3 regions of the Solibacillus sp. FSL R5-0449 genome follow, and region 3 is predicted to be linked to each of the others. Evidence: riboswitches for the same ligand, from Rfam matches in the RefSeq annotation. Region 3 holds a riboswitch; each other region holds the start of a gene.

Region 1 (5,611 bases), 720 kb from region 3:
CCAGCTATTCATAACAGTGAAGCGGTTGTCATTGATGAAGCTGCACTGGCACAACTGCGTCAAGAGGCCGACCGAACGATGCAAAGCTTTTACCAGGTTACTTCAAAGCTGGATGTTGAAAAGGCAACATTGGATCAGAAAATAAGTGCGCTTCAGTTACTTGATGCCCAGCTTTCAAAACTACATGAGTATGAACAGCATTTAGCAGAACTGACAGCGAAATTATCAAAGCAGAAACAGCAGCAGGCACAGCTTGTCACTGAAAAGAAAATGATGGCCCAGCTTTTGGAAAGTAAAGAAGTACTGCAAGGCCGTATTGAAAAAGGTCAGCAATACGTAATCGATATTGATAAGCAATATGCGCAGGAAAAAGGGAAGCTTGAGCAAAGTGAACAGTCATTATTGCCACAGTTTTCTACATTGGATGAAGTAACGCAAGAATTGGCAAACCACCAGCAAAAACATCACCAGTTAAAAGCTGCGATTCAAAATGCCCTTGAAGCGATGCAAAAAATCCAATTGGATGAGAAATCTTGTGAAGTGAACTATCACCATGCCAAAAATCTTGTAACAGAAAAGCAGCAGGAATCTCTTTTAGCGCAAAAAGAATTTGAATCCGCATTACAGCAGGAAGGATTCGATTTGGAAACGTATAAAAATGCATTACTGCCATTAAATATACAGCAGCAAATTCAGGATGCGGTTGAAGCATATAAGCAAAATGTCCACACATTATCTGTTCAAATTGCTGAGGAAGAACCTTTGCTCGAAGGAAAAGAACAAGCCGATTTAACGGCAAGTGAGCAACAGATTCATGAGTTGAATGAGCAGATCGAGGCACATTACTCAAAAATGACATTGATCCAGTCCTATGTTGAACAATGTAAGGAGACGCGCGATAAACTCGACCAATCTGCGCAACAGATCGAAAGCTATAAAGAGAAACTAATGCAAGTCGAACATGTTTACAATTTAATTCGTGGTCAAAATGATGCGAAAATTTCATTTGAGCGTTTTGTTCAAATTGGTTATTTGGAAAAAGTGACACATGCGGCAAATGAACGTTTGCGTGTCTTATCAAATGGCCAATACTTCCTTAAATCTACAGGTAGAAAAGAAGGAAATGCGCAAAGCGGACTCAGCATTGATGTATATGACAGCCATACAGGGCAAACGCGGGATGTAAAAACACTGTCCGGCGGTGAAAAATTCAATGCCTCCCTTTCATTGGCATTAGGAATGGCCGATGTTATTCAAAGTGTTCAAGGAAGCGTGCATATCGATACGATGTTTATCGATGAAGGCTTCGGTACTTTGGATGAAGAGGCGTTAAGAAGAGCAATCGATATATTGATCGATCTTCAGCAAACAGGCCGCTTAATTGGCGTCATTTCCCATGTAGCCGAACTAAAAGCAGCAATGCCTGCCATCTTGCAAGTGCAAAAACTCAAAGAAGGCTACAGTAAAACAGAGATTATTATTAAATAAAATAAAAACACATTTCCCTCACGCAAAAGTGGGAAATGTGTTTTTGTTAGCGTTTTGGAGTTCGTCGTGTAGTTGCAGGTTGCGGTGTTGATTTTTTGTTGTCCATCATTTTTTTTATGATTGGGTACACGATTGGTCCATATTTAATTGCTGTTTTAATAAGCTTATTTAATTTCATTAGTAAACACTCCTTAACGAATACATTTCGTATAAAAAATATACCCAAAATAGGAGCTTTCATAAACATTAACGTAAAACTTTAATCGCTAGAACTAAATTCCAAATCGCCAGGATGAACGTAATAACGACTAAAAGAATAAATCCGATAAAATGCGAACTAAAGAAAAAATCCTGGAAACTTAAGGTCAACGTATCATTTAAGGAAAGAACGGAAGTGAAAAGGTAAATAATATACAGAATCCCTAACAGTATCGGTATGAGTTGGGAAATGAATGCTTTTTTAGAATGGCCTTTAACGGCATCATCTTTCGTAACAATAAATATAATTAACGGTAAAATAAACGGTGCAAAATAAAAACTTAAATAGCTTAATGCACTTAAACCTTTCGATTGATCCACTATTCATCACTCCTTCGTATCTATTATATGTAATTCTAGTACGTTTCAAAATAATAGCTGTTGAAAGTTGTAAAAATATTCGTTACAATGAGCATGTTCAAACAATAAAAATTAGATGTACCACAAGGGGTGCCGAGAAAGTCGGCTGAGATTGTGCACGGGATTGCACTGACTCTTTGAACCTGTAAGTTAGCACTTGCGTAGGGATGTGGATAGAATCCGACTGTTCAAACGATAGTCAGGCTTTTGTCCTGATTATCGTTTTTTTACTTTTTCTATCCCTCTTCACTTTTGTTACATCGGATAAAAAGAAAGGGGAATTGTTATGGACAGAAAGAAATTATTAATGATGGTGGAAATTGCAATATTTGCTGCCATCGGACTTGTATTGGATCAAGTATCCTTTAAGATGTGGGCACAAGGCGGATCGATCAGTTTTGTTATGGTACCGATTATGTTAATGGCCATTCGTTGGGGATTAACGGCAGGACTGACAACTGGCTTGCTGATCGGTGTCATGCAAATGATGTTCGGTGCGTACATTGTCCACTGGTTACAGGCAATATTAGATTACGGGCTTGCGTTTACAGTAGTAGGGTTAGCGGCAATTGTAAGAAAGCCGTTATTAGAGGCTACACAATCGCTCAATAAAGTAAAAATGGCACTTTATATTGTCATTGGAGCACTTGTTGGCGGAGCTTTAAGATTTGTTTCGCACTTGCTCGCAGGTGTCGTGTTCTTTAAAGAATATGCAGGCGATGATAATGTATGGGCCTACTCAATTATTTACAACAGTACTTATATGGTACCTGCTACTATACTTACGGCAATCATCGCAGTTATTTTATTCACATCTGCCCCTCGTTTGCTGCAAAAAGTAAAAACAACATAATATATAGAAAATACAAGGCTTGCAGCAAGGGATACTTCGCCCGCTGCAAGCTTTTTCTCCATTTAATAGTAGAAAGTCGTACTAAATTAGTAATAAAACGGCAAATTTTAAAATCCTTGAACAATTACAACCGATTTTAAGTATGCTATAGTTAAGGATAGACATTGTTTAAGAGGAAGGAAGTTACACATGATTGTTACTACTCAAGAAGAAATCCAGGCGTTTAAAAAAATCGGACGCGTTTGTGCTGAAATTCGTGAGGCGATGAAAGCTGCGACAGTACCTGGCGTGACAACGAAAGAATTAGATGAGATTGCAGGCCGTATGTTTGCAGAAGCAGGCGCGGTTTCCGGTCCTAAAGGCGAATACGATTTTCCGGGATATACATGCATTTCAGTAAATCACGAAGTTGCACATGGTATTCCAGGGAACAAGGTCATTAAAGAAGGCGATATTGTAAACATAGATGTTTCGGGCTCTTTAAACGGTTATTTTGCAGATACAGGTATTTCATTTGTCGTTGGTGAAGGTTATGAAGATAAAGAAAAACTTTGTACTGTAGCAAAATCGGCATTTGATCGTGCGATGACAAAGGTTAAAGCAGGTTCGAAATTAAATCAAATCGGTAAAGCGGTAGAGCGTGAAGCACGTGATCACGGTTTAACAGTAATTATGAACTTAACAGGTCATGGTTTAGGGAAATCATTACACGAAGAGCCAAACCATGTATTGAATTATTACGATGCTTGGGATACAACAATCATGAAAGAAGGTATGGTGTTGGCAGTAGAGCCGTTTATTTCGGCGAAGGCTGAGCATATCGTAGAATCAGGTGACGGCTGGACATTCATTACACCGGACAAATCATTAGTTGCCCAAATTGAACACTCGATTATTGTAACAAAAGATAAACCAATCATTTTAACAACTTTGGAAGACTAAGTTATAAACGTGGGAGCACTCAGTGCACCCGCGTTTTTTGTTCTATAAAAACTAGGTATAAACATAAAATAATCAAATGATTCAAATAAATGACTGCAACAATTACCAATTCCATATACTTTCAAGTAAAATATACATAAATAAATGGAGTAGGGGAGGCAGCGCTATTTGAAAAAGCTAAGAGATGTGGATTTATCGCAAAAATTGGAGAAGGAAATCTATAAGAAACATTTGAAAGCTTTACAATACGAAATGCTAAACGCCCAGCAATTTTTATTCAACAATAAAATCGGCCTAATTATTGCATTTGAAGGAATGGATGCAGCAGGCAAAGGGGGAGCGATCAAGCGCCTGACAGAACGTATCGATCCGCGCGGGTTATTGGTATGGCCGATCTCCGCCCCACAGCCTCATGAGATGCGGTATCATTATATGCAACGTTTCTGGAGGAAGTTGCCGCAGCATGGACAAATCGCAATTTTCGACCGTTCGTGGTATGGGCGGGTCCTTGTAGAGCGTATCGAAGGCTTTGCGGAAGAAGCGGAATGGAAACGGGCTTATGAAGAAATCAATAGCTTCGAGAAGCAATTGACAGATGAAGATTATATAATGATTAAATTTTGGATCCATATCGATTCGGATGAACAGCTTAAACGATTTAATGAAAGAGCAGCCGATCCATATAAGTCGTGGAAATTAACAGATGAAGATTGGCGGAACCGTGAGAAATTTGATTTATACTGTGAGGCAGCCGATGAAATGTTTGAGAAAACCGATTCGGAAAATGCGCCTTGGCACTTAATACCAGGGAACAATAAAAACTACGCGCGTGTTCAAGTACTAAAAGAAACAGTTGCCCATATCGAAAAAGAAATTACAAAACGGGGCATGAAACTTACAAACATTTTCGAAAAGGGTAATAAAAAAACAACAGACAAAGAAAAAACGGAATCTATAGATATAAAGCCAAAGCCTGTAAAATCCAAAAAGAAGAAGTTGAAAAAACAGTAGGCAAGCTTTTGAAATGAAATGAAGGTGGTTCAATGAAAAGCTTATTCAAGCTATTTCACAAGAAGGAGGGTCCAATGGTTCGACTAATTGGGCAACAATGTTCGCTTCGCACATTTACCCCGTCCGATGCGAAAGGGTTGGCAAAATTATTAAGAGACAATAAATTGTATTGGTCCGAATTTGAGCCATTACATCGTGATGAATTTTACACTGAACAAGTACAGTATAATAAAATTTTAGAAAGCATTCATTTGCTGCAGTCAAACCGGGAGTTTTCCTTCGGCATTTTTTATAATGCGACTGGTCAGTTAATCGGACACATTTCACTTTATTCAATTAAACGTTTACCGTACTCGAGCGGTTTTATCGGCTATTCGATGGATGAGAATTTCACAGGCAGGGGGATTGTCACTGAGGCGGTACGTATAGTGATGGATTTCGCTTTTAACACATTGAATCTTCACAGAATAGAGGCCTATGTTGCACCACCAAATTCAGCTTCCATTCGTGTATTGGAAAAGTCCGGATTTACAAGAGAAGGGTTATTGCGGGAGCTGTTATATATAAACGGAAAATGGGTCGACCATTATATGTACGCTATTTTGCAGCGGGAATACAGAGGAACTATATCATAAAAAAGCGGGAGTACTCATTCATTCGGATGATGAGGGCTCCCGCTTATTGTTTATTATTTATTTT
Region 2 (5,611 bases), 440 kb from region 3:
AGTATATATTGTTCTTACTGTAAATCAATATTTTCAAAATTATGGTTTTCTCTATATCCCAGTAAGCCTATCAGTAGGATTCATCTTAAAGAGAGATATAAGTTTGCTCTTAATCCATTACAAGACCGCCATCAACGACTAAATTCTGCCCAGTGATGGCACTTCCCCAAGGAGATGCAAAGAATAATGCCACTTCCGCTAAATTTTTTGGTGTTGCCACTCTTTGTAAAGGGGTTATGTTTTCAATCAATTGAAATACTTCTGCTGTTGTCACTTTACTTGCATCCGTTTGTTTTAATAGTCCACCAGACATCATATTGACTGTAACGCCATACTCCCCTAACTCTTTCGCCATGTTACGTGTAAATCCGAGCAATGCTGCTTTAGCTGTTGTATATTCATGATAAGCTACTACCGGATTCTGAAATAAGTTTGTCCCAATATTAATAATACGACCAAATTCCAGTTCTTTCATATCCTCAATGCATGCTTGAATACTATTTAAAGCACCCTTAATCGTTCCTTCAAATTGCTTATTGTAATCGGTCCATTGAAGCCCAAACACATTTTTTTGTGTGAGTGGATTAAATTCAAAATCAATCAATGCATTATTAACAATGGTTGTAATCGGGGTATGAAAATACTCTTTTGCCTTTTTAACCATTTGCTTCACTTCTTGTTGATTGCGGATATCTGCTTGTAAAGCGATAACTTGAGAACCCAAACTTTGTGCTAAATGTTGCGCTTTTTCCTCACTCTTATAATAATTCAGTACGACATTAGCTCCCTCTTTGACAAATGCTTTTACGAGTTCTTCTCCAACACCTCTACTTGCGCCTGTAACTAAAACGGTTTGTTCATGTAATTTCATCATCATTTCCCCCTAATTATTTTTTGTCAGTTGTTTGAATAACCAGACCATTTTCAAACTTCCCATAAAACTCTATCCGTTTTCCTCCTCGCTGGATTTAGATGGACGTAAGTGCAAAAAACGTCTCTATTAATATAGAGACGCCAAAAAAGTGTATACTACACCTATAATTGCTCCCTACGTCAGTATTAACTGTCAGGTTCTAAGGGTCAGGTTTTAACCTTCTCAACACGAATGTGTCCCCCTGCAATTAAAGTATTTGCATAAGAAAAGCTCCACGTAAATTACGCGGAGCCATAGTAAGTACAGAAAAATAGATATGTACTTTGCTCCCTACGTCCGTATTAACGGTCAGGTTCTAAGGGTCAGGTTTTACCTTCTCAACACATTGTGTCCCCCTGCAAATGCATTTAATTAGATTGATTCTATCAAAATGGGTTCAATAAAACAAGTACTCATAAGTTAAACTGGAAATAGCCTACTGTATAGATATTTAATATTACACATTTACCCCAATCTTTATCACGCCTAATAAACGAAATTCTCATTAATTTAATCAGCATCTGTTTGCGTTGCTTTTTCCTATTTAAAAAAGCAATAGAGAAATGATAACGGACGAGTTCAAAACTAAACATGTGAATATTGTATTGCACTTCTAGTGGTCTAACTATATCTCTCATAAATTTATATTATCTTAATTTTCTTTAACTGTGATTCTCTTGTTATCTCTCTTTTCCCGTGGGTAATTTCGTTATAAGTATAATAAGTATGGGACTGCATATTACCTTCTTTTGGAATTGGTAAATGGTTCAAATTCTTTTCGATTTTTAGAATATAAAACTTATAATCTTCCTTTTCACCAAATCCAAAAGTATATTTCCGTTCATTTATATAACCTCGAAGTCGCTCTTTAATATCAGTGTTTAAAAAGCTGATCTGCTCATATATATTTTGTTCTTCAGGCTTTAAAACTAGCTCATTTTCAATACTGTATAATGTATCCATAACACCACCGACTTTTCTGAACGTCATATATTGTGCTTCCTTATATTTCCTCGGATGAGGATGGGCGTGTATTAGATACTTTTTAATCAAATCCATTGTTTGTGCAGCTGGTAAGGATATAACTTCTTTCATTGATTTACCCCCTTCATTAATGCAAAAAATTGATGAGCATATGCTAATAGGTCTTTCTTTATACCTTTAAAATCTTGCTGTAAATTTAGAGATACGACATAAATTGGATTACCTTTAATGTGATAAATATGATTTGGTTGATTTAATGCGGTAGTTTTCGCATAAAGTAACATACCTGCTACCGTTTCACCTGGATCATTTTTCCAATTATTTATATACGTAAATATTTGATAAAGATTACCAGATTTTTGTTTTGCAACCCCACCTTTAAACCTTGCTACCATATTCTCAGAATAAAATTTAGTATCCACTATCAAAGTCATTTTATCTTTCTTAAGTACAAGATCAGTTTGCATAATCGGTAAAGCATCTGTGAATTCATCATCAACATTCCAATGAATTTGGGGGTGAGATACATTATATTTCGTTTCACGTTTGAAAAATTCATAGATGAACTTTTCATATAAAGTTGATAGTCTTTGTTCATCTTGAACCTCTTTCATTAGTTGAGATGTAGAACTTTCATCAAATAATAATTGCTCATATAGATATCTACATACATCTACAATAAACTGGTAGCGAATATCTTGGCGGTTATATCTCACGTTTTTCCATAGCTTCAAATCTAACTCTACATCTGATACCTCTGTAAAATACGCCAGCAAACCGTAAAACAATCTACGCATTTTTCGACTTATTTTATTTGAACGAGATAGGTAAACGAGTGTCGCTTTAATAATTTGATTCAACAATATATTTTCTGAGAATTCATCATAAACCACTGAGATTTTCTTATTAACCAATGTATTTTTCTTTATCGTGGAATTGATATCAATTTTCCCCTTAATAACATTGGAAGTCTCTTCAATGCTTATATAATCTTTACTTAATCCTCCGCGAATCAAAACAGGTATACCAATCATTAAAATTTCTGCGTATAGCTCTTTGACGTCCTCAAACTTTTCTGTCCCGATTTGTTTATACTCAGAAAGACTTAACGTTTGATATGCATAGGAAAGCATATAGTATATATTACGAATAGGAATATTATTATTTCTCTCCATCGTAACAACCTCTTAGTCGCTCAGCCCAATGATTTACCTTCTGCTCATCATCAAACCAATACTCGAATAACTGTGGAATAATTTCATATTCAATAACTTCCTCTACTCGATTTGTAGCATCTACTTTATAAGCATCCCCTACAAAATAGCTATGTCCAATTTGAAAGCCTGTCCCTAGTTCTTCAACAATTTGATTATTTAAAGTTTTGATTTCATCAATGATACGTTTTAAAACGTCTGGATTATTTAATTCATTTACATACAACTTAAATGTCTCATTTTGGAACGCCGGTTTAATTTCAAAAAACGAGAATCTTCTTCTAAGTGCATAATCTAATAAAGCTAAACTTCTATCTGCCGTATTCATCATTCCAATGATATATAAATTCGAAGGTACAGAAAACTTCTCGTTAGAATAAAGAAGATTGATTTGCTCACCTCGCTTATCAGCTTCGATTAGCATCATCAATTCCCCGAATATTTTACTCATATTCCCGCGATTAATTTCATCAATAACAAAAAAGTAATCTCGTTCTGGATCTCGTGCTGCTTTTCTAGCAAACTTCACAAACGGACCTTGTTTCAGTTCAAATCCATCCCCTTCAGCTTTTGGACGGAACCCTTCAATGAAGTCTTCATAACTATAGCTTTGGTGGAACTGAACCATATGGATACGAGTTTCATCCTTCTCTTCCATCATGACATACGCTAACCGTTTAGCAATAAATGTTTTACCTACTCCTGGTGCCCCTTTTAAAATAAGATTCTTCTTATTTTCAAGTAGAGAAATTAGACGTACAAGCTCCTTCTTATCAATAAATACAGCCGAAAGAAAATCATCCATTGTAAAATTTTCATTTTCTTGTACAGTAGGTTTAGATTCAATAAAACGAATGTAGTAATCAATTGAACTGCCTGAAACGCCTTTATATTTTTTGTAGGAATCATCTGATAAAACGATATCTTTTAACAGTTTCAGTTGCTCAATATCTGATTCACCAAAAATGGCAGCTTCAAAATGGCGTTCTATTTCCTTTAATGCATTTACTTTTTGCTTAACTGTTTTATCGTTTAAGCTAGCTCCTGTATCTGTAATTTGATTGGATAACCAAGTTTGAAACTCATTTACTTCAGCAATTTTTGGATCAATAAAATCTTCATTCATTACTTTGTCTATTTCTTGAATAAAATTTGGATAATTATTTAAACATGTTAATGTTTTTTGAGCAAAAGTCTGATGTAGCTCCCACTTTCCGACTTGAAGCCACTTTACTGTTCTTCTATGTTTATACTCTGATGCTTCATAATCGAAGTAGTAATCTCCCGTAACAACTCCGCGTGCGAGAATTTTTTTTATTCCCTCTTTCACATATATGATGTCGCCTATTTTAATGTCGCTATAGAAATCCCACACAGCCTTTGTATCATGAACAGGCCGCACTCCATCTGCTCTTTGCTCTGATATTCTTCGTTCAACAGCTTCTTTTAAACTATAGTTCTTTATATCACCTAAATAGTCCCAACCAATGGCAATTACATTATCGTTGTGAAACTGCTCCCATAATCTAGAGTTTTCACCCGGTGAAATCAACCAATAATTAACGCCTTTATCAATTTCATCTTCTTGATTCGCAATTTTCTTCTCTTTTTTAGGATAAATTAACGTAGGATTTTCAGCATAATATAAAAATATTAAATACGAGCGAATTAAAACACCCCAGTCAGGTATCCCACCTAAATTATCCGGTTTACTTCTTACGCCTCGATTATATTCATCTTCCGCATAATTTTGTCTAAATTGAATTCTTGTTGTACCAAACTTTTCAGGATAGTGAGGCGTACCTCTACCCATCACAAATTTCTCAATATCCTCATCATTTTGTTCTGTCATTTGTTGATAAATATCTTTAAATTCTGAGTAAGATTGATACTCAAAGAAATTTCCTTTATAACCGATAGCTAATCCGAACTTTTCTAACAGTTGTCCAAGTTTTTCAAGATATGGTGCGTACCAAACCCCTGTTTTTTCCCCTAAGTTTTCCGTCACCCAATCTTTATATTTTTCTTTTTGATTATTCACAACATCATTCATAGCCTACCTCCAAAAGTTTTATAAATATATGTATTCTTAAATCATCTTACTATACAATGTAAAATGTTACCAAATAATATACTGAGGAATTCGCGGGCACACTTGTTTTGGCTAATTCCCATCTTGCCTACGAAGTTCAGAACTTACACCCGAAAACACATGCACATTACGAGCTCATTAAAAATATAGGTATAAAACTTATAATACAGTTAATACAGTTATTACAGAGAAACAAAAAAATGTTACACAAACCACTTGTTTACTCTTTTGTCCTCAATTTGTCCGCAGAATTATTTTTTTTTTGCTTTTATTTAACGATATTGAATGTAACTGTATACAAGGAGGCAATTATCTTGAATAAAAGGAATAATAAATTGTTTTTAACCTGTGTTTTCGGTTTTCTTATAGGTCTTTTCTTTCCATTTTCAAAAACAATGGGTCTCTCAT
Region 3 (5,611 bases):
ATAGACGGGTGAACTTCGCCGTCTTTTAATTTTGCTACGGACTGAATATAAGAGCCAAGTGGCGTTCCTTGTATTGCATCTCCATTGTCAAACAGCACTGTATTTGGATTTTCTTCACGTGCTTTTTCGATTAGTAGCGCAGTTTTTGCCAAACCTAAACTGTTCGATGGCGTATCTTTGTAATAATCATAGTTCATAATATTTGTGTGAATATCTGTCGTACCTAAAATACGTAGAGAAACCGTCGTATTTGCTTCTACCGGGCTGTATTCTTCCAAAAAGCGCTGCAGAATTTTTTGCATCTGTGCTTTTGTTACAAAATCGTTCGGGCGGATCGTGCCGTCTTCAAAACCTGTCAGTAATCCTGTCCCTACTGCTTTGGCCATTTCCTGGCGATTGCCTTGTCCGATTTTGTTTGCATCTTTAAACTGATCCAATACCTTTTCAGAATATGTTTCCTCATCTTGTAATCCTCTTGCCGCAATAAGAAAAGCATGTGTGCGTGTCAGTTTTTCGTTCGGTGCAAATTTAGTTGGAGTTTTTCCTTTGATTAACTTTAATTCCACCGCTTTTTCAATATACGGTTTAAGAGAATCAGGTACATCCTGGAATTTTACAGTTTGTCCAGTACCGACCTCTACTCCCAATGCATCAATTACGGCCTTCACAAACTCTCCACGTGTCATATCTTCATTCGTAGTTGTTGGTGCCGCTGAAACTGCTGACATGCCGCTTGCTAAAAGTGTTAGCGTTAAGGCCGAAGCAGATAGTTTTTTCAACATTTCATTCACTCCCATATTCTGTAGTGTATAACAGAACTATCATACTAAATTGACAGAATAGTGGAAAAGAGTATTTTGATATAGGCTGCCTCTATTTAAATAGTACTTTTTTGACATATTTTAACTTACAGTATATTTACCGTTTCTTTTATATTATTACTTTGACTGATTGCTGAAATAACAGCCACGCCATTTGCTCCTTTTTGTCTTACACGGAAACTGTTTTCAGGGGAAATTCCGCCAATTGCTACAATCGGAAATTGAGGGTACCGAGACTTCACTTCTTCTAATAACATCAGCCCTACCGGTGCTCTCGCATCATCTTTTGAGGTAGTTTGATAAATTGGACCAATCCCCGCATAATCAGCGCCGTTTTCCATGGTCAATTCCAGTTGCTCCATTGTATGCACCGAAACTCCGACAATCTTATTTTTTGCAAGTGATCTAAACTTTTCGATTTTGATATCTTCCTGTCCTACATGAATTCCATCTGCATCTAAGTTTAATGCAAGTTCGACATCATCATTGATAATGAACGGTACTTTATATATTTGGCACAGCTTTTGGCATTGCCGGGCAAATTGAATGTACTCATCACCTTTTAAAGCATTTTCACCTTTTTCCCTCAGCTGGAACATCGTAACTCCTGCCTGTAGCGCCTCTTCTAAAACAAGGAGCGGGTCGCGTTTACAATTGATTGTTCCCATAACAAAATACTTATTTAAATCAAAAAACATGGACATTGCACAACCCCCGCTGTTCATGATAGGCAAAATGATTTGTCGGGCCAAAGCCGTGACCAATATTGAGCGGATGACGAATAGCCAGTTGCACATATTTTTTCGCTTCTATAATGGCTGCCTCTATCGATCTTCCTTTTGCCATCTCCGCCGTGATTGCTGCCGAAAATGTACAGCCTGTTCCATGCGTATGCTTCGTATCCACTCGCTCTGTTTTCATTTTAAATGGTTGTTCCCCGCGAATGAAAACCGTATCTGTCGCATGCTTACCGCTTAAGTGACCACCTTTAATGACTACACATTCCAGTCCTAGACTTAAGAGATGCTGTGCCGCTGAATTAATATCTTCTTCAGTTTGAATTGTATAGCCAGTCAGAATTTCTGCTTCCGGAATGTTTGGTGTACAAACAGTTGCAAGCGGCAATAACTTTTCTTTAAGGGCTGTTGTTGCCTGCTGCTCGAGTAAACTGGCGCCTCCCTTTGCAATCATGACTGGGTCAACGATTATCGGAATTGTTGTTTCTTTAAGCTGCGCGACTATCGCTTCGATAATTTCTGCACTAAACAGCATACCTGTTTTAATTGCTTTTATATCAAAATCTTGAAGTACCGCTTTTAACTGAGCTTGCACGAAATCAGGAGTTGTCGGAAAAATCCCGTGCACGCCTCCCGTGTTTTGTGCGGTTAGTGCGGTAATGACCGATGTACCAAATACACGTAATTCCTGAAACGTTTTCAAGTCTGCTTGAATGCCTGCACCGCCACCGCTATCTGAGCCTGCAATTGTACATGTAATCATCGTCGTCCCTCCGCTAAAAGTTCTAGTTCATTCAAGAAGTTAGTATGGAAAGTTCCTATAGCTGCAACAGAATTGGCACTCGCCTGTTTATATTCATTGAGCAGAGTTTGTAAGTCATTAAACGGTTCTTTACTGTTTGCAAGCACCGCAGCACAAAAGGCACTCAATAAGCAGCCGCTCCCAGTCATTTTTGTCACTTTTTCATGACCACCCGTTACAAATTCAACTCTTTCCCCATCCGTAATCACATCTTGTTCTCCTGTAACGATTACAATAGATTGATAGTGATTCGCCAGCTGTTTGGCCGTCGCTGCAACATCGATATGTCCATTACCGCTATCAACACCTTTGGAAGTCCAATCCGCTCCCGCAAAAGCCGCCAATTCTCCAATATTGCAGCGGATAACATCAATCTTTAGAAGATAGAGCAATTGTCGTGCTGTCTCAATTCGAAACTTTGTTGCCCCTACTCCTACTGGATCCAGAACAACCGGAGTATGATGCTTATTTGCGCTAAATCCTGCTTCCTTCATCGATGCTACTGTCCGTTCATTCAAAGTACCCAAATTTAAAAGTAATGCACTTGACTGAGCAGCCATTTCTCCCGCTTCTTCGATCGCATCCGCCATTACCGGTGAGGCACCTACCGCAAGCAAACCATTCGCTGTAAAATTTGCGACGACATAATTTGTAATGCAATGTACTAACGGCTGATTTTTATGAATTGCTTGCAGGCTCATTGACATACACCCCTTGTTCCCAGTTTTGCTTCGTCCAAGGCATCTCCCAAAACATCCATTCGTAATAACAGCTTTTCTTAAAATGTTCCTGCAAGACTTTTACCTTTGCTGGTTGTTCTTTCGCATATCGATCCAGCATTGACTTTTGTATTTCAATATTTTGTAGCATCTCCTCGGACGCATAGAGTGCAATCCATTGTTCATAAAGGGGGACATTCGGGCGTGCATCTTTTAACCTTTGCCCAATTTCCTGATACAGCCACGGGCAAGGTAAAATTGCCGCAAATGCTTCAGCTACATCTCCGTTATGCACCGCATTATACATATGGCTTACATAGTTATAGGCTGCTGGAGCCGCTTCGAATTGCTCCAAATCATCCGCTGTCACGCCTAATTCTTTAAACGTTGTACGATGCAACTCCAACTCTGCGTCATGAATAAATTTTGCTGTTTGCAGAAAATATTGAACATCGTCATCCGTAGTCGCTTTTGCAGCTGCAAGAGCAAGAACTTTCGTATAATGTTTTAAATAATATGCATCCTGCAGCATATAAAACTTAAACTTCTCCAGCGGTAAACTTCCATCTGCAATCCCTTGTACAAATGGATGATAGAAGCTAGCCTCCCAATAAAAATCCGTTTCTTTCCTTACCTTTTCACAAAATCCCATTGTTACTCCTCCTTTTTGTTGGCGGAAGCACAAAAAAAGACGCCTCTATATAGAGAGACGTCCCCAAAAAGTGTAAGTACCACTTTTCATTGCTCCCTACGTCCGTATTAACGGCCAGGTTCCAAGGGTCAGGTTTTAACCTTCTCAACACTACTGTGTCCCCCCGCAAATCAAATGCGTGTATATTTGCAAAAGAAAGACTCCACGTAAAGGATACGCGGAGTCAAAGTAAGTACATATGTATAGCGTGTACTTTGCTCCCTACGTCCGTATTAACGGCCAGGTTCTAAGGGTCAGGTTTTAACCTTCTCAACACTGCTGTGTCCCCCCGCAAATGCATTTAATTACCCAGAGTGTAACAAATTAATTCAACCCGGGCAAGGGAATTCGAAAAATTATGAAATTACTACTATATTTAGGGAATCATTCCAGAAAGTAAAGCTATTTTTAGTGCTCAGAAAAAAACGCTATTTCCCCTTAGAGAAAATAGCATCTTTGTTTTACCGCAATCGACGTTGACTATTGTAAATGGGCTACTGTCGATCGTTTACCAGTCATTTCTTGATAAGCCTGCGCATATTCCTCAGCCAGTTTATCAACATATTGCTGGGTAGAGGTAATCTCTTTAATTGCACCAATTCCTTGCCCGCTTCCCCAAATATCTTTCCAGGCTTTTGCGTTATTATCGTTAAAGTTCATCGCAGAAGGATCACTTTCTTTGAGATTATTTGGATCCATCCCCGCATTCATAATAGAGCCTTTCAAATAATTTCCGTGGATTCCTGTAAATAAATTACTGTATATAATATCCTCTGCTGTACTATCCACAATCATCTGTTTATATTCTTGACGCGCAAAAGCTTCTTCAGTCGCGATAAATGGTGAGCCAATATAGCCGAAATCAGCACCCATCGCCTGTGCTGCCAATACGGAATGGCCTCGTGCGATGGATCCTGATAATGCTAACGGACCGTCAAACCATTCGCGGATTTCCTGTATAAGCGCAAATGGGCTCTGCTGACCGGCATGGCCTCCTGCACCTGCTGCTACTGCAATGATACCGTCCGCACCTTTTTGAATCGCTTTTTTTGCAAAATAATTGTTGATGACATCATGGAAAACAATGCCTCCATAACTATGTGCTGCCTCAAAAACTTCTTCGCGTGCCCCAAGTGAAGTAATAATAAGCGGAACTTTATATTTCACACAAAGCTCCATATCCTGTTCCAGGCGGTCATTTGTTTTATGAACAATCTGGTTAATGGCAAATGGCGCTGCCGGCCGATCCGGATTTTTGGCATTATAGCTTGCCAACTCCTCTGTAATTTCAGCTAACCATTCATCTAGCTGGCTTGCCGGCCTTGCGTTCAGCGCTGGCATCGACCCGACAATTCCTGCCTTGCATTGCGCAATGACCAATTTTGGATTGCTAATAATAAACAACGGTGCCCCAATTACTGGGATTCGTAAGTTTTGTAAGATTTCCGGAACATTCCCCATCAATAATCCCCCTTTTCTTCAACTACTACTAATACTTCATCAATATTGACCAAATCTCCTTCTTAAATAGATGACAATCAAAAAAGTCAGATGAATAGTTTTTGATTTCATCTGACCATCTATGCTGCTTTTTCTATTTCTTCACCACATTAAAATTAGCCCCGATAAGCTGCCAGTTTTGCGGGAATGGCAATCCTAACTTCCAATAGCCAACACCGCGCAAATTCAAGCGCTTTACTAAATCAAACTTCGCCTGAATGGAACGTGCATCCTCAAACCAGACAATATGTGAACGGCCTTGCTCATCATAGTAATTAAAGTATGGGGCCTGTGCAGTATTGTCAAATTGGATAGCCGCATTGTAACGTTTTGCTACTTCA

The links. A riboswitch is a leader RNA that binds a small molecule or an ion and turns the genes downstream of it on or off. The one in region 3 is predicted to bind thiamine pyrophosphate.
Region 1: linked by a shared signal. The riboswitch ahead of thiT (energy-coupled thiamine transporter ThiT) and the one ahead of tenA (thiaminase II) in region 3 are both predicted to bind thiamine pyrophosphate.
Region 2: linked by a shared signal. The riboswitch ahead of MKY27_RS09225 (3-oxoacyl-ACP reductase) and the one ahead of tenA (thiaminase II) in region 3 are both predicted to bind thiamine pyrophosphate.

What each region holds. Positions count from the first base shown of each region.
Region 1 is NZ_CP150239.1:3,044,092-3,049,702, reverse strand. It holds gene MKY27_RS15335 (SMC family ATPase) at 1-1,488, shown strand, start outside; gene MKY27_RS15330 (DUF4870 domain-containing protein) at 1,735-2,067, opposite strand; TPP riboswitch at 2,183-2,291, shown strand; gene thiT (energy-coupled thiamine transporter ThiT) at 2,393-2,959, shown strand; gene map (type I methionyl aminopeptidase) at 3,149-3,901, shown strand; gene MKY27_RS15315 (polyphosphate kinase) at 4,070-4,912, shown strand; gene MKY27_RS15310 (GNAT family protein) at 4,987-5,547, shown strand; gene MKY27_RS15305 (carbonic anhydrase) at 5,605-5,611, opposite strand, start outside.
Region 2 is NZ_CP150239.1:1,883,995-1,889,605, forward strand. It holds gene MKY27_RS09225 (3-oxoacyl-ACP reductase) at 110-871, opposite strand; TPP riboswitch at 1,029-1,127, opposite strand; TPP riboswitch at 1,185-1,281, opposite strand; gene MKY27_RS09230 (hypothetical protein) at 1,556-2,008, opposite strand; gene MKY27_RS09235 (restriction endonuclease) at 2,005-3,072, opposite strand; gene MKY27_RS09240 (AAA family ATPase) at 3,059-5,164, opposite strand; gene MKY27_RS09245 (hypothetical protein) at 5,518-5,611, shown strand, end outside.
Region 3 is NZ_CP150239.1:2,324,597-2,330,207, forward strand. It holds gene MKY27_RS11590 (bifunctional 2',3'-cyclic-nucleotide 2'-phosphodiesterase/3'-nucleotidase) at 1-782, opposite strand, end outside; gene thiE (thiamine phosphate synthase) at 908-1,525, opposite strand; gene thiD (bifunctional hydroxymethylpyrimidine kinase/phosphomethylpyrimidine kinase) at 1,509-2,321, opposite strand; gene thiM (hydroxyethylthiazole kinase) at 2,318-3,061, opposite strand; gene tenA (thiaminase II) at 3,039-3,731, opposite strand; TPP riboswitch at 3,808-3,906, opposite strand; TPP riboswitch at 3,973-4,071, opposite strand; gene MKY27_RS11615 (nitronate monooxygenase family protein) at 4,251-5,231, opposite strand; gene MKY27_RS11620 (glycoside hydrolase family 18 protein) at 5,365-5,611, opposite strand, start outside.